DNA from 4 places in the Lentzea sp. NPDC004782 genome. Region 1 is predicted to be linked to each of the others. Evidence: riboswitches for the same ligand, from Rfam matches in the RefSeq annotation. Region 1 holds a riboswitch; each other region holds the start of a gene.
The links. Region 1 has a riboswitch for cobalamin ahead of cobN (cobaltochelatase subunit CobN). Riboswitches for the same ligand answer to the same signal wherever they lie in the genome.
Positions count from the first base shown of each region.

Region 1 (2,195 bases):
GCAGCTCGGTGCCGATGTCGTACCCGTGCTCCCGCATGGCCTTCAGCAACCGCACGGTCGACGCCGGCGTGTCCAGGCCGACGGCGTTGCCGATGCGGGAGTGCTTGGTCGGGTACGCCGACAGCATCACCGCGATCTTGCGGTCCTCCACCGGGATGTGCCGCAGCTTCCCGTGCCGGACCGCGATCCCGGCGACGCGCAGCGCCCGTTCGGGATCCGCCACGTACACCGTGAGCCCGTCCTCGTCGATCTCCTTGAACGAGAAGGGAACCGTGATGATCCGACCGTCGAACTCGGGGATCGCCACCTGCGTCGCGGTGTCCAAAGGGGACAGTCCGTCGTCGTTCTCGTCCCACGACTCGCGGCTCGACGTGAGGCACAACCCCTGCAGGATCGGCACGTCCAGCGCGGCGAGCGCGCCGACGTCCCACGCGTCGTCGTCGCCACCGGCACTCGCCTTGGCGGGGTTCGTGCCACCCGCCGCGAGCACCGTGACGACCAGCGCGTCGGCCTGGCGGAGCGTGTCGAGCAGTTCGGGCTCGGCGGTGCGCAGGGACGAGCAGTAGACGGGCAGCGGCTTCCCGCCCTTGGCCTCGATCGCGTCGCACAACGCGTGCACGAACGCCGTGTTGCCCGCGACGTGGTGCGCCCGGTAGTAGAGCACCGCCACCGTCGGGCCTTCGTTCGACGGCTCGCGCTCCAGCACACCCCAGGTCGGCGTGGCCTGCGGCGGGGCGAACCCGTGCCCGGTCAGCAGAATCGTGTCTTCGAGGAACTTGTGCAGCTCGGCGAGGTTCGCGGCACCACCGTGCGCGAGGTAGAGGTGCGCCTCGGCGCACACGCCACCGGGCACCGTCGACAGCTCCATCAGCGCCGCGTCCGGCTGCTGCTCACCGCCCAGCACCACCACGGGCAGGCCGCCGGCCAGCAGCCAGTCGAGCCCTTCCTCCCACATCCGGCGCCCACCGAGAATGCGCACCACGACCAGGTTGACGTCCTGGACCAGCGCCGGCAGGTCGTCGGCCGCGAGTCGCGCGGGGTTGCCGAGCCGGTACTCGGCACCACTCGCCCGAGCCGACAGCAGGTCGGTGTCGGAGGTCGACAGCAGCAGGATCACGCAGGCTCCATCCCTCGTGGGGTCCTCGCCCCAGGTTGCGGGTGACAGGCGAAGCGGAGTTCCTGACTCCCAGCTGCCGCTGGTCACAGTGGCGGGACCGCGCCGGATTCACACCGGCTTCCTCCTGCGCTTCGTCGTTCGGGCTCACCCTAACCGGCGGGTTACAGTCCGACCTATGCGTACTCACCCGGATGCCTGCCCAGGCGCCGTCGAGCTGCACCAGGCGGCCGACGGCGGACTCGCGCGCATCCGGGTCCCGGGCGGCACTCTTTCCGCTGCTCAGTGGGACGTGGTCCGGGTTGCGGCGCTGGAACTCGGGAACGGCTCGCTGGAGCTGACCTCGCGGGCGAACCTCCAGATCAGAGGCCTCGCGGACGGCGCCGAGCTGGGTTCACGCCTGCGTGCGGCCGGTCTGCTGCCCTCTGACACGCACGAACGCATCCGCAACATCATCGCCGCACCGCTGGAGGACAACCAGGCGCTGGTCGACGCACTGGACGAGGCCCTGTGCGCGGACCCGGAACTGGCCTCGCTACCAGGGCGTTTCCTCGTCACGGTCGGGTTGCCGGTGAGCGGCTCGGGCGGCGACTTCGGGCTGGTGGACGACGTGCTGCTGCTCGCCGGTACCGATACCGGTGTGCGCGTCACCGACCCCGTCGACGCCGTCGTCACGGCCGCCCGCCTCTTCCAGCAGCTGCGCGGCCCGGCCTGGCGCCTGTCCGAAGTGGACGGCGGTGTGCGAAAGATCACCGAGCACTTCGGCGCCACCGACGTCCCGCGCATCACCCCGGCTGTGACACCGGTCGCACCTTCCGCGGTGACGCCGGGCGTGCCGCTGGGCCGCCTCGACGCCCACCAGCTCCCCGGCGTCCCGGTCCGGCTGACCCCGTGGCGCAGCCTGGTCGTGCCGCCGGGAACCGACACGTCCGGCCTGATCACCGATCCCGCCTCGCCCTGGCACGGCGTGAGCGCCTGCACCGGCCGCCCCGGCTGCGCCAAGTCGCTGTCCGACGTGCGCGCCGACGTGTACGCCTGGCTCGCCCGCCCGGAATTGTCAGACCTGCCTGAGACGATTGGA
Region 1 covers NZ_JBEXJN010000061.1:38,398-40,592, reverse strand. The annotation lists gene cobN (cobaltochelatase subunit CobN) at 1-1,117, opposite strand, end outside; cobalamin riboswitch at 1,152-1,284, opposite strand; gene ABZV40_RS38145 (hypothetical protein) at 1,293-2,195, shown strand, end outside.

Region 2 (2,195 bases), on a different contig from region 1:
CGGCGCGCAGAACGCTTTCGTGCTGCGCCAAGGACTTCGGCGTCAGGCCGTGCTGCCGGTCGTCGCCGTGTGCGCGCTCTCCGACGCCGTTCTGGTCGCGGTCGGTGTCGCCGGGTTCGGGGTGATCGTCGCCCGGTGGCCGCAGGTGATCACCGCGGCGGCCGTCGTCGGCGGGCTTTTCCTGACCGGGTACGGGGTTCTGGCCGCGCGCCGGGCGTTCCGGCCGTCCGCGATGAACCTCGGCTCAGCCCAGCAGGGCCGGCCCGTGCTGACCGCCATCGCACTGACGTGGCTCAACCCGCACGTCTACCTCGACACGGTGCTGCTGCTCGGCTCGATCGCGGCCGGACGGTGGCTCTTCGGGGTCGGCGCGGTGGCCGCGAGCGTCACCTGGTTCGTCGCACTCGGGTTCGGGGCCCGGTTGCTGAGCCCGTGGTTCGCGAAGCCTCGTTCGTGGCGGGTGCTGGACGGCGTGATCGCCGCCGTGATGATCACTCTCGGGGTGACCCTGATCGCCGGGTGGTGATCATCACCAGCACCGCCGTCACGGCCAGCACACCGCTCGTCACGGGTGCCGCGGCACCGGCTCCGAGGGACGCCGAAGCGAGCACCGCACTGACGAGAGCACCCGCGAGAACTTTCGGGCGATGATCATCCACGTTTCCGACCATAACCCACGACACGCGCATGTTGGGTGGTGATCCAGACCCCACCCCCACATGTAGTATCTGCCGCGCTGGTGGTTCACCGGCCCGGAGCAACGGGCCGGTGAGGCAAGAGGGAACCCGGTGGGAATCCGGGACTGCCCCGCAGCGGTGAGTGGGAACGAAAGCCGTCAACGAAGCACTGGGTCGCGAGGCCTGGGAAGCGACGGCCGGTAGGCGCGAGGAACACGCCCACGAGTCCGAAGACCTGCCACCGGTGTGCGCGCAAGCCTGCGCGCACGACACGGTGCCCCGAGGGAGGGCGGCTGTGTGCCCTCGGTGGCGCGCGCCTGCACTTCCTCCGGCTCAGCTCGCGAGGAGAGAGCGTGCCCGACCGCCTTTCAGTGGTCATTCACGAAGCGTGTGCCGACCTGCCCAACGCGTCGGCCGAGGCCGTGCTGGCCGAGACGAAGCGAAATCTCTACGACGGCATCACCGACGCCGAGCTCGCCCTGGCGCCGATCATGGCCGCCCGCACGATGGTCGAGCAGGACCCGGACTACTCGTACGTCAGCGCCCGGTTGCTGCTCGACAAGCTGCGTGCCGAGGCCTGTGGCGAGCCGCTGTCGCACGCCGAGATGACCGAGCACTACCCGTCGTACTTCACGTCGTTCGTCCGTCACGGCGTCAAGCTCGGCCAGCTCGACCCGCGCCTGGAGGACTTCGACCTGGCCCGCCTGGGTGCGGCGCTGCGCCCGGAGCGCGACCTGAACTTCCAGTTCCTGGGCCTGCAGACGCTGTACGACCGCTACTTCCTGCACCACGACGGCCGCCGCTACGAGCTGCCACAGGCGTTCTTCCTGCGAGTCGCCATGGGCCTGGCGCTCGACGAGGACGACCGCGACGCCCGCGCGATCGAGTTCTACGAGCTGCTGTCGTCGTTCGACTTCATGTGCTCGACACCGACGTTGTTCAACTCGGGCACCACACGGCCACAGCTGTCGTCGTGCTTCCTGACCACTGTGGACGACGATCTCGCCGCGATCTTCCACGGCATCAGCAACAACGCGCTGCTCAGCAAGTTCGCCGGCGGGCTCGGCAACGACTGGACGCCGGTGCGCGGGATCGGCGCGCACATCAAGGGCACCAACGGCAAGTCGCAGGGGGTGGTGCCGTTCCTCAAGGTCGCCAACGACACCGCGGTCGCGGTCAACCAAGGCGGGCGTCGCAAGGGCGCGGTGTGCGCGTACCTGGAGACCTGGCACATCGACGTCGAGGAGTTCCTCGACCTGCGCAAGAACACCGGCGACGAACGCCGTCGCACCCACGACATGAACACCGCGAACTGGGTGCCGGACGAGTTCATCCGGCGAGTCCGCGCGAACGGTCAGTGGACGCTGTTCTCGCCGGACGAGGTGCCGGACCTGCACGACGCGTTCGGTGACGACTTCGCGGTCAAGTACCGCGCGTACGAGCAGAAGGCCGACAACGGCGAGATCAAGGTCTTCCGCCGGGTGCAGGCCGTCGACCTGTGGCGGCGCATGCTGACCA
Region 2 covers NZ_JBEXJN010000065.1:3,333-5,527, reverse strand. The annotation lists gene ABZV40_RS38985 (LysE/ArgO family amino acid transporter) at 1-526, shown strand, start outside; cobalamin riboswitch at 724-935, shown strand; gene ABZV40_RS38980 (ribonucleoside-diphosphate reductase subunit alpha) at 1,031-2,195, shown strand, end outside.
Region 2: another riboswitch for cobalamin. It lies ahead of ABZV40_RS38980 (ribonucleoside-diphosphate reductase subunit alpha); the one in region 1 lies ahead of cobN (cobaltochelatase subunit CobN).

Region 3 (2,195 bases), on a different contig from region 1:
GGTTTGATGCCGGGGTGATGAACCGCCAGCTCTCGGGAGTCCGCAAGAAGTCGCTGCTGGAGTTGCTCGGCCCGGTGCCGGACGTCGACCCGGACCGCTACGGCGAAGGCGGCCCGGTGGGCGCCCTGGAAACGCGGGTCGCGCAACTGCTCGGCACCGAGGCGGCGCTGTTCGTGCCGACCGGCACCATGGCGCAGCAGATCGCCCTGCGCTGCTGGGCCGACCGCACCCACAACCCGATCGTGGCGATGCACCCGCTGGCCCACCCCCTGCACCACGAGGACGACGCGCTGACCGTCCTGTCCGGCCTCCGCCCGATCAAGGTCGCGAACGAGCACGTGGCGGACTGCCCGGAACCGTTCGGCACGCTGCTGGTGGAGGTCCCCGACCGCGAGGCCGGCTTCGTCCTGCCGACCTGGGACGAGCTGGTGTCCGTGGTCGACGCCGCCCGCGACCGCGACGCCGTCGTGCACCTCGACGGCGCCCGTCTGTGGGAGAGCACGTACGGCCTCGGCAAGCCGTTGGAGGAGATCGCGGGCCTCTTCGACTCGATCTACGTCTCGTTCTACAAGTCGCTGGAGGGCATCTCCGGTGCGGCACTCGCCGGCACCCGGGACTTCGTCGACCAGGCCCGCGTCTGGCGGCACCGCTACGGCGGCATGCTGTTCCAGCAGTGGCCGGCGGCGCTGTCGGCCCTGCACGGCCTCGACACCGTGCTGCCCCGCCTGGGCACCTACGTCGCGCACGCCAAGGTGGTCGCCGAGGCGATGGGCCTGCCGGAGCCGCACACCCACCAGTTCGCGCTGCACCTGCCCGGCGACCCGGCCCGGCTGACCGAGGCGAGCGGGAAGTTCCTCGGGCGGTTCTGGCGGGACGGTCAGATGGCCAAGACCGAGGTCACGGTGGCGGAGCCCGCGCTGGAGTGGACGGGCGACGAGGTGCGGGAGGCGTGGGCGGAGTTCCAGAGCCTGCTCTGATGTGACATCGCGGCGGCCGTGGTGTTGTCAGGTGACCACAGACCTCGCGGAGTCCGATGCTCGTCCTCGAGCAGGACGACTCGGTCCTGGAAGCGGACGAGAAGTTGCTCTACCAGCGCGTCCGCGACCTCGGTTGCCAGGACTTCGCAGCGCTAGTGCGACTGAGAACCAGCAGCCTGCCGCGTCCGCGACGCGATGTCGCTCACCTGGCTGTTGGACCGGCAGGACCGAAATGCGACGATGCCGGGGCTGTGAGGGGAGTGCGAGGAAGCCGGTGCGAATCCGGCGCCGTCCCGCGACTGTGACCGGTTCTCGAGGAGGAGGCCGGGAGTCAGGAACTCGTCCCCCTCTTTCGACCACCGGCCACGGGCGTGGACACCCGAGGAAGGACTTCGCCGAGCATGTTCCCCTTTTCGGCTGTCGTCGGACATGACGACCTCCGGCTGGCCCTGCTGCTGAACGCCGTGCACCCCGGTATCGGCGGTGTTCTCGTGCGCGGCGAGAAGGGGACCGCGAAGTCGACGATCGTGCGTGCCCTGGCCGCGCTGCTGCCCGAGCTGGACGTCTCCGAGAACTGCCGGTTCGGCTGCGTGCCGGGCACGACGGACTGCCCGGACGCGCCGCACGACGGCAGTGAGCGCAGGCCCGCGAAACTCGTCGAGTTGCCGGTCGGTGCCACCGAGGACCGGCTGGTCGGGTCGCTCGACCTGGAGAAGGCGCTGACCGAGGGGGTGCGGGCGTTCCAGCCCGGGCTGCTGGCCGCGGCGCACCGGGGCGTGCTCTACGTCGACGAGGTCAACCTGCTGCACGACCACCTGGTCGACCTGCTGCTCGACGCGGCGGCGATGGGGCGGGCGCACGTGGAGCGCGAAGGCGTCTCGGTGTCGCACCCGTCGCAGTTCCTGCTGGTCGGCACGATGAACCCCGAGGAGGGCGAGCTGCGGCCGCAGCTGCTCGACCGGTTCGGGCTGACCGTGGCGGTGAAGGCGGCACGGGACGTCGGTGTCCGCACCGAGGTGATCCGGCGCCGGCTCGCCTACGAGGCCGACCCGGTGACGTTCGCCGCGAAGTGGGCGGACGAGGACGCGAAGCTCAAGCAGCAGATCACGCAGGCACGCGCGAACCTCCCGCGAGTGTCCCTTCCGGACGGTGAGCTGCGCAGGATCGCCGCCGTCTGCGCGGCTTTCGAGGTCGACGGCATGCGCGCGGACCTCGTCG
Region 3 covers NZ_JBEXJN010000003.1:47,017-49,211, forward strand. The annotation lists gene ABZV40_RS03500 (helix-turn-helix domain-containing protein) at 1-7, shown strand, start outside; gene ABZV40_RS03505 (beta-eliminating lyase-related protein) at 18-977, shown strand; cobalamin riboswitch at 1,199-1,339, shown strand; gene ABZV40_RS03510 (putative cobaltochelatase) at 1,379-2,195, shown strand, end outside.
Region 3: another riboswitch for cobalamin. It lies ahead of ABZV40_RS03510 (putative cobaltochelatase); the one in region 1 lies ahead of cobN (cobaltochelatase subunit CobN).

Region 4 (2,195 bases), on a different contig from region 1:
GATCACGATGGCGGTCTACGGCCCGTTCGGCCGCAAGATGGCCACCGGTGAGTCCGTGTTCCACGCCCTGTTCCGGATCCGCGGCGAGCTGGGGGACCCCGAGCAGTACAGCCCGCCGTGGAAGGTGCTGGTCAAGGGATCCAGGAGGGACGTGTGGCACCTCGGTCACAAGGTGTCGATCTTCCCCGGTGACCGGGCCGAGATCGTCGTGCCCGGTGAGAAGGTGACCGAGTCCGTCGACGTGCTCGCGATGCTCGAACCGCACGACACTCCGAAGTTCGGCTTGGTCGAGCATCAGATGACCAACGTCCTGGAGTACTTCCGCCGCTTCGGCGTGTGAGGCTCCTCGTAGCCCGAGGTCACGCCAGCCAGAGGATGAGGCCGGCCAGCAGCAACCAGTGCTGGCCGGCCACCGCCACGGCACGCCAGCCGGGCTTGGCCAGGCGGGAGATCGCGAGGCTGATCGGTACGAACACCAGTCCCACCCCGAAGAACGCCGACGGCACCACCCAGCTGCCGTCGGACGCGATGAGCAACATGCCCATGAGCCCTGCCAGGAACGCGCTGGAGTAGATCGCCACGTCGCGGCGCCAGAGGAGCACCAGCAGCGGCGCGACCGCGATCGCCCAGCCGATCAGCGCCTGCGGCAACGCCAGACAGAACTCCGGCGTGCAGTAGAGCCGATCAAGTGCCGCCGGGATCTCCTCGGCCCAGATGCCACCGGTCTGGAAACCGGCGACGAGCAGGGCGAACGCGATGAAGGCGGGGCTGTTCTTCTGCCCCGTGTCCTGCTCGCCCAGTTGACGCTGACGCCGTAATCGCCGTTTGTCTCCTCCGCCCATGCCTGTTGAACGCGTCTCCGCGCGGTTTTGTGCACTGGCCGGTGAGTTAGGGTGGGGTCGTCGTGCACGGGGGAAGACCGGTCGAAGTCCGGCGCTGACCCGCAACGGTAGGTCCCACTCCGGTGGGGCGAGCCCGAACACCCGCACACGGCTTTCAACCGGGAACTCCTGCCGTGGACTGCGGGAAGGGCTGTCAGTGATCGCGAAGATCAGCGCGCTCGTCGGCGTGCTCGCCGTCAGCGTCGTGGCGGGCGTGGCGCTCGGCCCCGTCTCCGTCCCGTTCAGCGTCACGGTCGACCTGTTGCGGGCGGCCGTCACCGGCGGCACGATCCCCGCGGACCTCGCCGGGCAGTACCACATCGTCTGTGACATCCGGCTGCCGCGCGTGCTGCTCGCCGCGGTCGTCGGTGCCGGGCTGAGCACGGTCGGCGTCGCGATCCAGGCGATGGTCCGCAACGCGCTCGCGGACCCCTATGTGCTCGGCATCTCGTCGGGCGCGAGCGTCGGTGCGACGGCGGTCGCGACGCTCGGCGTGTTGTCCGGTCTCGGCGTCTACGCGTTGTCGACCGGGGCGTTCCTGACCGGACTCGGTGCCACCGCGCTGGTCTACCTCACCGCGCGCACGAGCCGGGGGCTCACACCGTTGCGGCTGGTGCTGACCGGAACCGCGCTGGCGTACGGGTTCTCGGCCGTCGCGATGCTGCTGGTGTTCCAGGCGCCACGCGGGGACGCGGCGCGGGCGGCGATGTTCTGGTTGCTCGGCAGCCTCGGCGGAGCGGACTGGAAGTCGTTGCCCGTGGCCACCTCGGTGACGGTGCTCGGGATCGTGTACCTGCTCACCAGGGCGCGGCAGCTGAACGCGCTGGCGATGGGCGACGAGACGGCGACCACGCTGGGTGTCGAGGTCAACCGGTTCCGCACGCGGCTGTTCGTCGTCACCGCGGCGATCACCGGCGTGCTGGTGGCGGTCAGCGGCGCGGTGGGCTTCGTCGGGCTCATGCTGCCGCACCTCACGCGCATGGTCGTGGGCGCGGACCACCGCAGGGTGCTGCCGCTCGCACCCCTTGCCGGGGCCTCGTTCCTCGTCTGGGTCGACGTGGCCGCCCGGATGCTCGCGGCGCCGGAAGAGCTGCCGCTCGGCGTCATCACGGCCGCGATCGGCGTGCCGTGCTTCATCTTCCTCATACGCCGCAAGAGCTACGTGTTCGGAGGACGTTGATGCGCGTCGAGCTCACCGGCGTCGCGGTCCGCGGGATCGTCGAGGACATCACGCTCACCGCCTCGGCCGAGGTCGTCGGCATCGTCGGCCCGAACGGCAGCGGCAAGTCGACCACGCTCCGGTGCGTCTACCGC
Region 4 covers NZ_JBEXJN010000023.1:8,730-10,924, forward strand. The annotation lists gene ABZV40_RS21775 (hypothetical protein) at 1-340, shown strand, start outside; gene ABZV40_RS21780 (hypothetical protein) at 360-842, opposite strand; cobalamin riboswitch at 869-1,006, shown strand; gene ABZV40_RS21785 (iron ABC transporter permease) at 1,039-2,061, shown strand; gene ABZV40_RS21790 (ABC transporter ATP-binding protein) at 2,061-2,195, shown strand, end outside.
Region 4: another riboswitch for cobalamin. It lies ahead of ABZV40_RS21785 (iron ABC transporter permease); the one in region 1 lies ahead of cobN (cobaltochelatase subunit CobN).